2 linked regions of the Jeotgalibacillus aurantiacus genome follow. The protein of the gene in region 1 interacts with the protein of each later gene in a pairwise test. Links are inferred from orthologs where the notes say so. Each region holds a gene or a part of one and is shown in the gene's direction. Other genes may lie near its edges.

Region 1 (8,888 bases):
CGGCTTTACAAAAAGGGACGAGCTGGTTCAGCTGTTTTCACGCAATCCCTCGCATGGGAAAAAGGCTGATCAGGGTGAAGCGGCAACAAGTGAAGTTCCCGCTTCCAAGCACCACAAAATTCTGGATACGAGCGTCATCATTGACGGCCGGATCGCGGATATTTGCCAGACGGGATTCCTTGATGGTGAGATCGTCATTCCTCAGTTTGTGCTTGGCGAACTGCAGCATATCGCAGACTCATCAGATGCATTGAAGCGAAACCGTGGCCGTCGCGGACTGGATATTCTGAAGAGAATTCAAAAAGACATTCCGATAAAAGTAACGATTTATGAAGGTGACTTTGAGGATATTCAGGAAGTCGACAGCAAACTTGTGAAGCTCGCAAAAGTGCTGAACGGGATTGTCGTAACAAACGATTTTAATTTAAATAAAGTATGTGACCTGCAGGGTGTGCAGGTGCTCAACATTAATGACCTTGCCAATGCGGTCAAGCCGGTCGTGCTGCCGGGTGAGGAAATGCTCGTCCAGATGATCAAGGACGGGAAGGAACAAAACCAGGGGATTGCGTATCTCGACGATGGCACGATGATCGTCGTGGAAGACGGCAAGAACTTTATCGGCAAAAACATCACAGTCATTGTGACCAGCGTCCTTCAGACATCGGCTGGCCGGATGATTTTTGCCAAACCGAAGTCATACGGTAAGGAAAAGGCGTTATAAAAGGAGAACATCATGAAATATGAAGTGGTCATTCCGGCAGCGGGTCAGGGAAAGCGGATGGGAGCAGACCGTAACAAGCTGCTCCTGACGGTAAAAGAAGTACCGGTTATTATTCACACATTGCGTGTCTTTGAAGCGGATGAAGCATGTGACGGGATTCTGCTTGCGATTCACCCTGATGATCGTAAAGAACTGACCAGGCTGCTTGCGGAATATAACATGACAAAAGTAAAAGCAATGGTTCCTGGCGGTAAGGAACGTCAGAACAGCGTATATGAAGCGCTGAAGCAGGCGGAAGCAGACATCGTGATGATTCACGATGGCGCACGTCCATTTATTAAAAAAGAAACGATTCATGCACTTGCCAAAGAAGCACAAGTTTCAGACGGTGCGATTGCTGCAGTACCGGTAAAGGATACGATTAAAAAAGTGATGGGTGGAACTGTTACGGAAACAGTGGAACGCGCAAGCCTGTGGTCTGTTCAGACACCGCAGGCTTTTCGCCTTGATCTTATTTTACAGGCACACAAAGCCGCTGAAGAAGAAGGCTTTACCGGAACGGATGACGCCTCACTTGTTGAAAAAATGGGCGGAAAAGTGACGGTTATTGAATCAGATTATGATAATATAAAGCTGACAACAAAAGAGGACCTATTATTTGCAGAGGCGATTCTTACGAAAATGGCTTCTGTACGTAACGAATAGAGAGGAGCAACACCTATGGTTCGTATTGGACAGGGCTATGATGTTCACCAGCTGACGGAAGGTCGTCCGCTGATCATCGGGGGAATCGAGATCCCGCATGAAAAGGGACTGCTCGGTCACTCAGATGCTGACGTGCTGCTGCACGTTGTGGCAGATGCGGCACTCGGTGCGATTGGCGAAGGGGATATCGGCCGTCATTTTCCGGATACAGACCCGGCGTTTGAAGGAGCGGATTCCAAAAAGCTGCTTCAGCACGTATGGGGAATCGTGAAGGAAAAGGGCTATTCACTCGGAAACATTGATTGTACGATTATTGCACAAAAGCCAAAGATGGCGCCGCACATCAGTGATATGAGAGCGGTCATTGCATCTCTATTAGAAGCTGATGAGAGCCAGGTCAATGTAAAGGCAACGACAACCGAAAAGCTCGGATTTGAAGGACGCGAAGAAGGCATCGCCGCACAGGCTGTCATTCTTCTTCAAAAACTATAAACCCATTTTCAGGAGGACAACGTTATGTCTACACCAATTCGCGTGCGTTATGCACCAAGTCCAACAGGATATTTACATATAGGGAATGCCCGTGCAGCCCTATTTAATTATTTGTTTGCAAGAAGCCAGGGCGGAACATTTATCATCCGCGTGGAAGATACAGATACAAAGCGTAACATCGAAGGCGGAGAGCAGTCTCAGCTTGATTATTTAAAGTGGCTCGGTATTGACTGGGATGAAAGCATCGATGTTGGCGGAGATTACGGTCCATACCGTCAGTCAGAGCGTAATGATCTTTATAAAAAGCATTACGATGAGCTGCTTGAAAAAGGTCTAGCTTACAAGTGCTACTGTACATCAGAAGAGCTTGAGGCAGAGCGCGAAGCACAAAGTGCCCGCGGCGAAATGCCACGCTACAGCGGGAAGTGCCGTAACCTGACGGATGAAGAGCGAGCAGCGCTTGAAGCAGAAGGGCGTGAGCCAAGCATCCGCTTTATCGTGCCTCAGGGTAAAACGTATACGTTCAACGATATTGTAAAAGAAGACGTTTCGTTTGAAAGTGACGGTATCGGCGACTTTGTCATCGTGAAAAAAGACGGTATTCCAACGTACAACTTTGCGGTTGTAGTAGATGATCATTATATGGAGATTTCACACGTGCTTCGTGGAGATGACCACATTTCCAATACACCAAAGCAGATGATGATTTATGAAGCGTTTGGCTGGGAGCTTCCAAAGTTCGGTCATACAACACTGATCGTCAATGAAGAGCGTAAAAAGCTGAGCAAGCGCGATGGCTCTATTATTCAGTTCATTGAGCAGTATAAGGATCTGGGCTATCAGCCGCAGGCATTGTTCAACTTTATTGCGCTGCTTGGCTGGTCGCCAAAAGGGGAAGAGGAAATCTTCTCGAAGCAGGAGCTTATCGATATTTTTGATGCGGACCGTCTGTCGAAATCACCGGCCGTATTTGATACGAAAAAGCTTGAGTGGATGAATAACCAGTATATGAAGACACTTGACCTTGATACGGTTGTGGCGCTGTCTGTTCCGCATTTAGAGGAAGCGGGAAGAATTCCGAAGGACCGCACGCCGGAGCAGGAGCAGTGGGTGCGGAATTTAGTTGCCCTTTACCAGGAGCAGATGAGCTACGGTGCTGAAATTGTCGGATTATCTGAGCTGTTCTTTAAAGATGAGATTGAATATGATGAAGAGGCAAGTGCTGTGATTGCAGAAGAGCAGGTGCCTGAGGTGATGGCTTCCTTTATCGGGCAGCTTGAGGCGCTAGAGGCGTTTGAGGCAGATCAGATCAAGAAAGCGATCAAAGCCGTTCAAAAAGAAACGGGTCATAAAGGCAAAAAGCTCTTTATGCCGATTCGTGTCGCAGTGACAGGACAGACGCATGGTCCTGAATTGCCGAATGCAATCGAAGTATTAGGAAAAGAAAAAGTCATTGCACGATTAAGCAAGCTGACTAATTAACATTTCGAAAAGAATAGTATATAGTATGTCTATAGAACGCAAATCAACGATTGACGATACATGAAAGCTTTGATAGGGAGAAGTAGGAAAAGTGATGCCGATAAGAGAGAACCGTCACCGGCTGAGAGCGGTTTGGGCTGATCCTTTTCTGAAATGCACCCTTGAGTCTTTTGCCGAAGAGCGATTGTAGGCATAAGCGGTTCCAGGCCGTTATCCTGTTGAGGTGGGGAGCAGTGTGTTACATTGCTTCAAACAGAGTGGAACCGCGCAAAAAAGCGTCTCTGTCATATGACAGAGACGCTTTTTCTATTTTAAAACAGTAAATTCATATGTGTTCAGTCGGAATTATAGCGGAAATTGTGTAAAATGAGAGGAGTGAACGAGATGTTTAAGCGGATAAAAGAAGATGTCGACACCGTTTTTGATCAGGATCCCGCTGCCCGTTCAGCATTAGAAATTATCTTAACGTACTCCGGACTGCATGCGATCTGGGCTTACCGGATTGCCCATGTCTTTTATAAGCGAAAAATGTTTTTTATTGCCCGGGCAATATCGCAGCTTGCAAGAGCGATGACCGGTATAGAAATCCACCCTGCTGCGAAAATTGGCAGACGTTTTTTTATCGATCACGGAGTTGGTGTGGTCATTGGGGAAACATGTGAAATCGGCAATAACGTGACGGTTTTCCAAGGCGTAACACTCGGTGGAACAGGGAAAGAGAAAGGGAAACGTCATCCGACGCTTGAGGACAATGTGCTGATTGCCACAGGCGCAAAGGTGCTTGGTTCCATCGTAATCGGTCAGAACTCCAAGGTTGGAGCGGGTTCAGTTGTCTTAAATGACGTGCCGGCCAATTCCACTGTTGTCGGCATTCCGGGTAAAGTCGTGGTGCGCGATGGGAAAAAGGTGCGCCGCGATCTGGATCATCAGGATATGCCGGATCCGATCTGGGACCGCATCCGCACGCTCGAAACAGAGCTTGCATTTGTGAAAGAACAATTGAAAAAGGAACGGGAAAGGAGCTCGCAATTATGAGCATTCAATTATATAACACTGTCACAAGGCAGAAGGAAGTATTTAAACCGCTTGAAGAGGGGAAGGTCTCCATGTATGTGTGCGGACCGACCGTTTATAACTATATTCATATTGGAAACGCCCGTCCTGCGATCGTATTTGATACGGTACGCCGTCACCTTGAATACCGGGGCTATGATGTGAACTTCGTCTCGAATTTTACTGATGTAGACGATAAACTGATCCGTGCAGCCAAAGAGCTTGGTGAAGAGGTGCCTGTCATTGCCGACCGGTTTATTGAAGCTTATTTTGAGGATGTAGGTGCGCTTGGCTGCCAGCGTGGAACAGCTCATCCGCGTGTGACGGAAAACATTGATCTAATCATTGAATTTATTGAGTCATTAATTGATAAAGGTTTTGCGTATGAGTCAGGCGGAGATGTGTATTACCGCACGCGTAAGTTTGACGGCTACGGAAAGCTGTCTCATCAGTCCATTGATGAGCTTCAGATCGGCGCGCGTATCGAGTCAGATGAGCGCAAAGAGGATGAGCTTGACTTTGTCTTATGGAAAGCAGCAAAAGAAGGCGAAATTTCCTGGGAAAGTCCGTGGGGAGAAGGTCGTCCGGGCTGGCACATCGAATGCTCGGCAATGGCGCGCAAATACCTTGGCGATACGATTGATATTCATGCAGGTGGACAGGATTTAGCCTTCCCGCACCATGAAAATGAAATCGCCCAGTCAGAAGCATTGACCGGTAAAACCTTCGCAAATTACTGGATGCATAACGGGTATATTAATATCGATAACGAGAAAATGTCGAAATCACTCGGCAACTTTGTTCTCGTTCATGACATTTTAAAAGAAGTGGATCCACAGGTGCTGCGTTTCTTCATGCTGTCGGTTCACTACCGCCATCCGATCAACTATAACAAAGAGTTGCTGGATGCGGCAGGAGCTGGTCTTGAGCGAATCCGTACCTCTTACGAAAACCTGCTGCACCGCCGTGAATCCAGTGCCGGTCTGACAGAAGATGACCAGAAGTGGCTGGATGCAACGGCTGAACAGAAAGAAGCGTTTGTCAAAGCGATGGATGATGATTTCAATACAGCCAATGCCATCTCTGTGTTGTTTGACCTGTCACGTCAGGCGAATCTTTACCTGCGTGAGAAAAATACATCAACAGACGTCATCGATGCCTTTACAAAAGCGTTTGATGAGCTGGCAGGTGTGCTTGGCTTCACGATGGAGCAGGAAAAAGACATGCTTGATTCAGATATTGATGCCCTTATTCAGCAGCGCGAAGAAGCACGAAAAGCGCGTGACTTTGCGACAGCAGACGCGATTCGTGACCAGCTGAAGGACATGAACATTATTTTAGAAGATACAAAACAGGGTATCCGCTGGAGAAGAGGGTAAGAAATGGCGGATTATACATTAGACCCGAAACAAATCAATGCACTGGCGCTCGCCTATATGGGCGACGCCGTGTATGAACAGAAGGTCCGTCACCACCTGTTAGTAAGCGGGACGGTCAGACCGAACCAGCTTCAGCGCGAGGGTATTCGCTATGTGTCAGCAAAAGCGCAGGCGAAAATCCTGCACCATATGTTCGCTGAAGAGCGGTTTACAGAGGAGGAAATGGCCGTGATCCGAAGGGGTCGCAATGCCAAGTCCGGCTCTGTGCCGAAAAATACAGATGTGACAACGTACCGGTACAGCACAGCGTTTGAAGCGCTGATCGGTTATTTATATTTAACAGAGCAGCAGGAGCGGTTAATCGGCATCATTGATGAGTCGATTGCGTTCATCATGGAAGAGCAGAAAGGAGCAGGGCAATGAGCGAAGAATTTATCGGCGGGAAAAACCCCGTACTGGAGGCACTGAGATCCGGCAGGGAAATTAATAAAATCTGGATCGGGGAAGGCTCACAAAAGGGACAGATGCAGCAGGTCATCCAGCTGGCAAAGGAAGCGAATGTACTTGTTCAGTTTGTACCGAAAAAGAAAATTGATCAGCTGATGGATGGACAGCATCAGGGGGTTGTCGCTTCGATTGCAGCTTACGAGTATGCGGAAATGGACGATATTTTTAACAAAGCGGCAGCTAAAAACGAAGATCCGTTTATCCTGATCCTGGACGAGCTTGAGGATCCGCACAATCTTGGTTCGATCATGCGGACAGCGGATGCATCGGGCGTTCACGGCATTATTATTCCAAAGCGCCGGGCAGTCGGTCTGACCGCAACCGTCGCGAAGGCTTCAACGGGTGCGATTGAACACGTACCGGTTGTGCGTGTGACCAACCTTTCCCGAACGGTGGACGAGTTGAAGGACCGTGGTGTCTGGGTGGCCGGGACTGACGCGAAAGGCAGTGAGGATTACCGCCGCTTTGATGGGACGATGCCGCTTGGGTTAATTATTGGAAGTGAAGGGAAAGGCATGAGCCGTATTTTACGGGAAAAATGCGATTTTCTGATTCATCTGCCAATGGTTGGACATGTGACGTCGCTCAATGCCTCTGTTGCAGCAAGCCTTTTAATGTATGAGGTCTACAGACGCCGTCACCCGCTGGAAGGATGATCAGCGATGCGAAATGTACTGCTCGTAGACGGCTATAACATCATCGGTGCATGGCCCGAGCTCGTGGAGTTAAAGCTCCGCGACCTTGGGGCGGCGCGTGACCGCCTGATCGAACTCATGGCGGAATATCAGGGCTATACCGGACACCGCGTCATCATCGTATTTGATGCGCAGTTTGTCGAAGGTATGTCGAAGAAAATGTTTAACTACCGAGTAGAAATTGTTTTTACCCGAAAAAACGAAACAGCAGATGAGCGGATTGAAAAGCTCGCCATTGAACTGAATGATATTAAAACCCAGGTGATTGTAGCCACAAGCGATTATACAGAGCAATGGGCGATCTTCGGTCAAGGAGCACTCCGGAAGTCAGCGAGAGAACTTTTAATTGAGATGAAACAAATCGAAAAAAAAATTTCCAAGCGGATCGAACGAAATCAGTCTGAGCGCCCGGTATCAAAGATTCCATTGTCCGACGAAGTCGCCGAAATATTCGAAAAATGGAGACGCGGCGATAAATGAACGGTTGACGTTAAAAAATTCTGTAAAGTATAATATTTCTATCTATTTGTTTCGTACAGTCGGGGGGATCCATTTGAACGCATACAATCAGGCATCAACGGATCGGGAATTATTTCACGGAATGGAAGACGATGTGATACTTGAACTGATTCAGAACGGAAACAGTGAAGCACTGGATTTTTTAATTAACAAGTACCGTCATTTTGTCAGAGTGAAGGCGCGCTCCTACTTTTTAATCGGGGCAGACAAAGAAGACATCATCCAGGAAGGCATGATTGGTCTTTATAAGGCGATTCGTGATTACAAGGAAGAAAAACTGACCTCTTTCAAAGCGTTTGCTGAGCTTTGTATTACCCGTCAGATCATCACTGCAATTAAAACCGCTACCCGCCAAAAGCACATCCCGCTTAATTCTTACGTATCACTTGATAAACCGATTTATGATGAGGAATCTGACCGTACGCTGATGGATGTCATTTCAACAGCCAGGCCGACAGATCCGGAGGCGCTCGTCATTCACAGGGAAGAATTCAGCAAGATTGAAGGTAAAGTAGCTGAGCTTCTGAGTGATCTGGAACGTCAGGTGTTATCCCTTTACCTTGACGGGCAATCGTATCAGGAAATCTCGGAAGAACTGGATCGTCATGTAAAATCTATCGATAATGCCCTGCAGCGTGTCAAACGCAAGCTGGAGCGCTATCTTGAGGCGCGCGAATTGACTTTTTAACGGTTGGCGTGTATTGACATCAAACAGATGGAGTGTTATTTTTTAAAGGATGTATGTCCCTAAAAAGGAATGAACATGGTGAGTAAAAAACTGATTCTTGCTTGCAGTGCCTGCGGATCACGGAACTACTCCGTTCCAAAGGGCGCAGATAAGCAGTCTGATAGATTAGAAGTCAAGAAATTTTGCCGTTACTGTAATGCTCATACACCTCACAAACAGACGGTGTAGGCTGAGCCGATCCTGTAACACGGATCACTGAAATAACACTGGTTGGAGGGTACGTCATCATGGGTAAAATCAGCAACTTCTTCAAAAATGTTGCTTCCGAAATGCGTAAGGTCAGCTGGCCCCGCCGCAAGGAGCTTACTCGTTACACGATTACGGTTTTAAGTACCGTAGTATTTGTCGCTGTTTTCTTTGCGATTATCGACTTTGGCATCGATGCGATTATTAACTGGATCCTGTAGGTTCTTGTAAACCTTCGCACCACCTGCTAATATCGTGTACAATAGAGACAGACATGCAAAAGCCCGTTTAACGGGTTTTTTCATTGGGCAAAAATCGATGGTCTGTTTTACAGAAAATCCATTAACGAAACATACATGCATAAAGCAGCCAAAACAATAACAGAATGGAGGAAAACATAC
Region 2 (6,764 bases), on another replicon or contig:
TACTTGTCACAAACCTGATTGCCCTGATTGGCTGGATCACGAAGGATGGAGATACACCGGCTGCGGATGCAGAGGTTGTTGCCACAGTCGGTGATGAAGAGATCACAAGGCAGGAATGGCTGCACGCGATTGAACTCCGGTACGGAAAAGAAGTGCTGCAGCAGCTCGTGAATCAATCTGTCATGGAACAGTCAGCAGAAAAGTTTAATGTAGTGGTTTCAGAAGAAGAGCTTGAGCAGGAAATGTCCCTGCTCCGCTCTGTTCTGAACGTCTATGATCAGGCTTCTCTGCCGGATGAAGCTGTACTTAGAAATCAGGTTGAAACGGAACTGATTTTAGAAAAACTGATTACAACAGAAGTCGATTTATCAGAAGAAGAGCTCCTTGCTTATTATGAAGAAAATCAGGATCTCTATAACATTCCGGACATGTATCGTCTGTCTCAGATTGTGTTGCCAACGGAAGGGGAAGCGGTTCAGACGATTGAAGAGCTCGAGGATGAGTCCTCCTTTGAAGCGTTGGCGCGCGAACGCTCCATTGATCCTGCAACAGCAAGTCAGGGAGGGTTGCTCGGTTATGTCCCGGTCGACTCAGAATCTGTTGATCCGTCTATTTTAGAGGCGGCCTCAAGCCTTTCACCTGGAGAATGGTCAGATCCGATTCCGGTTGAAAGCGGTTCAGCGATTATTTATCTGCATGAAAATGTTGCGGGTCTGTCGTTTGAGTTTGAAGAGGTGAAATCACGGATTGAACGGCAGCTTGCCATGGAACAGCTGAGCGTTCCGGTCACGGCCGAATCGTTTTGGGATGAGTTTTCAATTTCCTGGTTTTACGGCCAGGCTGAATAATCAAAATAGTTGAAAAGTTTGTGAGAAATTGTTACATTTGCATTATGTAAAACCGATCACATTACTAGGGATTAGGAGTGAGAGAATGGTACGTGTTGCAAATAATATTTCTGAATTAGTCGGGCAAACTCCGATTGTAAAGCTAAACCGTCTCGTTGATGATCAGTCAGCGGACGTTTACCTAAAGCTTGAATACATGAATCCGGGCAGCAGTGTAAAGGATCGTATCGCACTTGCGATGATTGAGGCTGCTGAAGAAAAGGGAGACCTAAAGGCCGGAGATACATTGATTGAACCGACTAGTGGTAATACAGGGATCGGACTTGCGATGATCGCAGCGGCCAAAGGCTATCGTTCTGTTCTTGTCATGCCTGAGACGATGAGTATGGAACGTCGCAATCTGCTTCGTGCCTACGGGGCAGAGCTTGTGCTGACGCCGGGCCCTGACGGAATGAAGGGTGCGATTAAAAAAGCGGAAGAGCTGGCTGCTGAAAAAGGCTATTTTATGCCGCAGCAGTTCAAAAATGAAGCCAACCCTGAGATCCACCGACGCACGACCGGAAAAGAAATCGTCGAACAAATGGATCAGCTGGATGCTTTTGTTGCCGGAATCGGAACGGGTGGAACGATCACCGGAGCCGGACAGGTGCTGAAAGAGCATTTTAATGGAGTGAAGATTTATGCGGTAGAGCCTGCTGATTCACCGATTTTATCAGGTGGAACGCCTGGACCACATAAAATACAGGGAATCGGAGCCGGTTTTGTGCCGGATATTCTGGATACTAAGGTATACGACGGCGTCATTCAGGTGACCAATGATCAATCCTTTGAAACGGCACGCAGAGCGGCAAAAGAAGAAGGTATTCTTGGTGGAATTTCATCAGGTGCAGCGATTTTTGCTGCATTGAAGGTGGCAAAGGAACTCGGCAAAGGAAAGAAAGTACTGGCTGTGATTCCGAGTAACGGAGAACGCTACCTGAGCACACCGCTTTATCAATTTGAAGATTAATGAAAATGCAGTCCTTCTCACACAGAAGGGCTGCTTTTGCTTTTGTTTCATTCAATAAAAAAACTGCCCGAACGCCAAAAGGCATTCAGACAGTGATTGATTAAGCTCTTCCAATTACGCGGACTTCCTTTTCAAGTTCGACACCGAACTTTTCTTTTACCGTCTTTTGTACATGGTGAACAAGGTTAAGGTAATCCTTTGCAGTGGCATCGCCTTTGTTAATGATGAAGCCGGCATGCTTCAGTGAAACCTGTGCGCCACCGATCTGCACACCCTGCAGGTCAGAATCCTGAATTAATTTACCGGCGAAATGTCCAGGTGGGCGCTTGAATACACTGCCGCATGAAGGATATTCGAGCGGCTGCTTGGATTCACGTAAATACGTCAGCTCATCCATTTTTGCCTTAATAACAGTCTGATCTCCGGGCTCAAGCTCGAACTCAACTTCGAGAACGATCCAGTTTTTATCCGGGACAAGGCTTGTGCGATAATCAAAGCCAAGCTGATCCGCACTCAATTTTTCAATTTTCCCTTCCGACGTCAGGACAGTTACGTACGTGCACACATCCTTAATCTCTCCGCCATATGCGCCGGCATTCATATAGATCGCGCCGCCTACACTTCCGGGAATTCCGCAGGCAAATTCAAGTCCACTTAATGAAAAATCGCGTGCAGCCTGAGACACTTCAATAATTGGAGCCCCAGCCTGAACCGTGATCGTATAATTTTCTATTGTCATATTCGTCAGAGATGTCGTTAAGATGACAAGCCCTTCAATACCGCCATCCTGAATCAGTACGTTGGAGCCATTTCCAAGCACCATCCATGGCAGGTTATTTTTCTGTGCGAATTCCACCGCTTTCGCCAGCTCTTCCACTGACTTTGGAATCGCCAGGTAATCAGCATTACCACCGATTTTTGTATACGTATAGTCTTTTAACGGAACGTTTTTCTGAATCATGTTGTGCCTCCTGTGATCAAATGCCATAGTGCTCGAGGGACGTACATTCTCACATATAAACGCCCCTTCTGCAGAGACTTCCCGCTAAAAGGAGCGTTAATAGGTAAAGTATAGGGAATCAAGCGGGATACGTCAATTTTTTATCTGAAAAGAGGAGGAAGGACCGCTTTTTATGAGGCGGGTCTCCTCTACCAATTTCATCTGCATTTCGTGTATGATGAAAGGTGAGTAAATGGCCTGGGAGTGAACATTCATGAGTCAATATACAATCACGTATCAGACAGTAAAAACAGATCGCGATACGTTTTTTCATACGTACCAGCAGATGGCTGATCAGGAAGAACGCCATCTGTTTTTTGAAAGTGGCCGGGGTGGCCGATACAGCATTGCGGGACTGCGCCCTTTTGCCTTTGCAAAAGGGAAAGATGAAGAGCTGACGATTCACCATAACGGAACGCAGCAGACGATGCATGGAGATCTCGTTAAAAACCTGATCCGCTGGATGGAGCCTTACCGGACAGAACCGATTGCTGAACTCCCGGATTTTCAGGGAGGAGCAGCCGGATATATCAGCTATGATTACGTCCGTTCGATTGAAAAGCTGCCGGAGCAGGCGAGGGATGATCTGGACCTGCCGGAAGTATATATGCTGTTTTTTGATGAATTTTTTGTTTTTGATCACCACACAGATACGTTATATTTTATGATTATGCACAGTGTCTTAGAACCCGTACAAAATCGCATCGAAGCGCTCGTATCTAAATGGAGGTCGTGTGAGACAAATGAATCGATTTCGGCAGTCACGACAGGTGTTCCTGAAGATGACATGACAGTGTCGATGGATGAAGAAGCTTTTGCGGAGGCGGCGGAAGCCATTCGTACCTATATTTCTCAAGGTGACGTATTCCAGGTGAATCTGTCTGTGCGTCAGGCAAAACCGCTGAAAGTAAAAGCGGATGCTGTCTACCGGGAACTGAGGGAATTCAATCCGTCTCCTTATATGTCATACATTCAGCTGCCTGAGTTCCAGATTGCCTCTGCATCCCCTGAGCTTTTAGTGAAAAAAGCAGGGACTGAGCTGAGCACCCGTCCGATTGCCGGAACACGCTCACGCGGACAGGATGCAAAAGAGGATCAGAGACTCGCAGATGAGCTCATTCAAAATGAAAAAGAGCTTGCTGAGCACGTCATGCTCGTAGACCTCGAGCGTAATGATCTCGGGCGCGTCAGCCAGTACGGGTCCGTTGAAGTGAATGAGTTCATGGTGATCGAGAAATATTCACATGTGATGCATATCGTCTCCAATGTCCGTGGGACGCTGGATGAACAGTATGATGAGGCTGATGTGATCCGCGCGGTGTTCCCGGGCGGCACGATCACGGGTGCGCCAAAGATTCGCACCATGGAGATTATTGAAGAGCTTGAGCCGGTGCGCCGCGGACTTTATACAGGATCAATCGGCTGGATCGGTTTTAACGGTGATATGGAATTAAATATCGTCATCCGGACGATGCTGGTAAAAGACGAAACGGCTTATGTGCAGGCAGGGGCGGGTGTTGTCATCGACTCGCATCCGAAGCGGGAGTATAAGGAGTCACTGAAAAAAGCGCGTGCACTCTGGCAGGCAAAAGATCAGGCGGAAAGCAGAGGGATGAATTCATGATTTTAATGATCGATAACTACGATTCGTTTACGTATAATCTCGTGCAGTTTCTCGGAGAGCTCGGTCAGGAGCTGATTGTCCGTCGAAATGATCAGATCACAATTGAAGAAATCCGGGAGATGAATCCTGACTACCTGATGATTTCACCGGGGCCATGCAGTCCGGATGAAGCGGGTATCAGCCTTGAAGCGATCAAAGCTTTCGCCGGCGAGATCCCGATTTTCGGTGTCTGTCTCGGTCACCAGTCGATTGCGCAGGTATTTGGAGGTAACGTCGTGCGCTCCCTTCGTCTCATGCATGGTAAAACGTCACTCGTTTACCATGATGGTGAAACCGTTTATCAGGGAATGCCGATGCCGTTTACCGCAACGCGCTATCACTCACTGATCGTTGAAAAGCACACGCTGCCGGACGAGCTGCTCATTACGTCCTGGACTGATCAGGGTGAAATTATGGGGATCCGTCACCGCGAGCTTGCGGTAGAAGGTGTGCAGTTCCATCCTGAATCCATCATGACGGAAAACGGGAAGCAGCTGCTGAAAAACTTCCTTGAAACGTATCAGTCTCATAAGGTCGAAACGCCATGAAGATGTACTTGAATGGTCAGATCGTCGGGGAGCAGGACGCGGTCATGTCTCCCTTTGATCACGGCTTTTTATATGGAATGGGTGTGTTTGAGACGTTCCGTACGTATGATGGTCACCCATTTTTACTTGCGGATCATCTTGAACGGCTGAATGCTGCGTTAAAAGAGATGAATATTGATTATGAGATGGAGTTTGAACAGACGCGTGAGATCATTCGCCGTCTGCTTGAAGCAAATGGCGGAGAGGATGGCTATTTCAGGCTGAATATTTCGGCGGGAGAACGGGGGATCGGGCTTGACCCAACTCCATATTCCGAGCCGACTGTGATGCTTCTGCAAAAGCCGATTCCGCCTGTGCTGGCATCAAAAACAGGACAGTGGCTCAAACTAAGACGCAACACACCGGAAACCGTCATCCGTTTAAAATCCCATCACTATTTAAACAACCTGGCAGCGCGCCGCGAAATTTCATCTCCTTCTATTGAAGGGCTCTTTTTGACAGAGGGCGGATTTGCAGCGGAAGGGATTACGTCCAACTTGTTCTGGGTGAATGGGGACACGCTCTTTACCCCTGCGGTTGAAACGGGAATTCTACCGGGTGTGACAAGGAAACTTGTGATGAGGCTTGCCAAACTCGAAGGCTTCCGGATAGAAGAAGGTTTCTTTAAACCTGAGGAAGTGGAGCGGGCCGATGAAGTGTTTGTGACCAACTCCATTCAGGAGCTGATCCCGCTCACTGAACTCGGAGCTGCAACGTTTAACGGGCAGCACATCACCCGGTCGTTAAAAAGCTTATATAAACAGGCTGTTGAAGATCGGCTGAATGCAGTAAATGAGGTGAACAGATCATGAAGATGCAATGTGGCGGGTATACACTCGATTTTACAAAAAAAACGCTTATTATGGGCATTTTAAATACAACGCCGGATTCCTTTTCAGATGGAGGCCAGTATATCGACCCGGATCAGGCGGTGAAGCGCGCGAGGCAAATGGCTGAAGAAGGCGCAGACATCATTGATATCGGAGGGGAATCCACCCGTCCAGGGCACACGCCTGTTTCAATTGAAGAGGAGATCGCCCGTGTGGTGCCGGTGATTGAAGCAGTCAAAAAAGAAGTGAACCTGCCAATCTCAATCGATACATACAAATCGGCGACAGCAGAGGCTGCGATTAAAGCGGGTGCAGATATCATTAACGATGTCTGGGGGGCAAAACGGGACCCGCACATTGCCAATGTGTCGGCTGCATACCAAAAACCGATTATTTTAATGCATAATCGGGAAGACCGTAACTATGAAGATTTTATTGCAGATGCCATTGATGATTTGAAGGAAAGTATAAGGATTGCAGAAAAAGCCGGAGTGCCGTCTCATCAGATGATCCTTGATCCCGGCATCGGCTTTGCCAAAACCTTTGAACAAAACGTGGAGATGATGCGGCACCTTGATCGTATCGTGGTAATGGGGTATCCCGTTCTGCTCGGAACTTCAAGGAAATCCATGATCGGCAACATTTTAGATCTGCCGGCAGATGAGCGTATGGAAGGAACGGGCGCGACAGTCTGCTATGGCATTCAAAAGGGCTGCCATATCATGCGCGTGCACGATGTAAAAGAAATATCCCGGATGGCAAAGGTGATGGATGCACTCAACGGAAAGGGTGGAGAGAATGGATAAAATCAAAGTAAGTGAAATGGA

What was found.
Region 2: the proteins of cysE (region 1) and cysK interact in binary tests that used the Escherichia coli proteins (3 or more experiments, as listed by UniProt). The link is inferred for Jeotgalibacillus aurantiacus from one-to-one orthologs.

Annotation. Positions count from the first base shown.
Region 1 is NZ_JACNMS010000008.1:58,098-66,985, reverse strand. The notes cover bases 2,710-5,609. They hold cysE (serine O-acetyltransferase), read left to right. Parts: upstream 2,710-3,784; coding sequence 3,785-4,435; downstream 4,436-5,609. Other genes in these bases: cysS (cysteine--tRNA ligase), read left to right, coding at 4,432-5,609; gltX (glutamate--tRNA ligase), read left to right, coding at 2,710-3,400. In the rest of the region: H7968_RS17165 (PIN/TRAM domain-containing protein), read left to right, coding at 1-721; ispD (2-C-methyl-D-erythritol 4-phosphate cytidylyltransferase), read left to right, coding at 734-1,426; ispF (2-C-methyl-D-erythritol 2,4-cyclodiphosphate synthase), read left to right, coding at 1,442-1,918; more of gltX, read left to right, coding at 1,943-2,709; more of cysS, read left to right, coding at 5,610-5,832; H7968_RS17135 (Mini-ribonuclease 3), read left to right, coding at 5,836-6,255; 23S rRNA (guanosine(2251)-2'-O)-methyltransferase RlmB, read left to right, coding at 6,252-6,995; H7968_RS17125 (NYN domain-containing protein), read left to right, coding at 7,002-7,514; RNA polymerase sporulation sigma factor SigH, read left to right, coding at 7,519-8,241; rpmG (50S ribosomal protein L33), read left to right, coding at 8,320-8,469; preprotein translocase subunit SecE, read left to right, coding at 8,529-8,708.
Region 2 is NZ_JACNMS010000009.1:28,564-35,327, forward strand. Bases 86-2,895 are described here. They hold cysK (cysteine synthase A), read left to right. Parts: upstream 86-933; coding sequence 934-1,857; downstream 1,858-2,895. Other genes in these bases: H7968_RS17350 (peptidyl-prolyl cis-trans isomerase), read left to right, coding at 86-848; murB (UDP-N-acetylmuramate dehydrogenase), read right to left, coding at 1,958-2,818. Outside these bases: more of H7968_RS17350, read left to right, coding at 1-85; H7968_RS17365 (anthranilate synthase component I family protein), read left to right, coding at 3,072-4,481; pabA (aminodeoxychorismate/anthranilate synthase component II), read left to right, coding at 4,478-5,068; pabC (aminodeoxychorismate lyase), read left to right, coding at 5,065-5,919; folP (dihydropteroate synthase), read left to right, coding at 5,922-6,743; folB (dihydroneopterin aldolase), read left to right, coding at 6,736-6,764.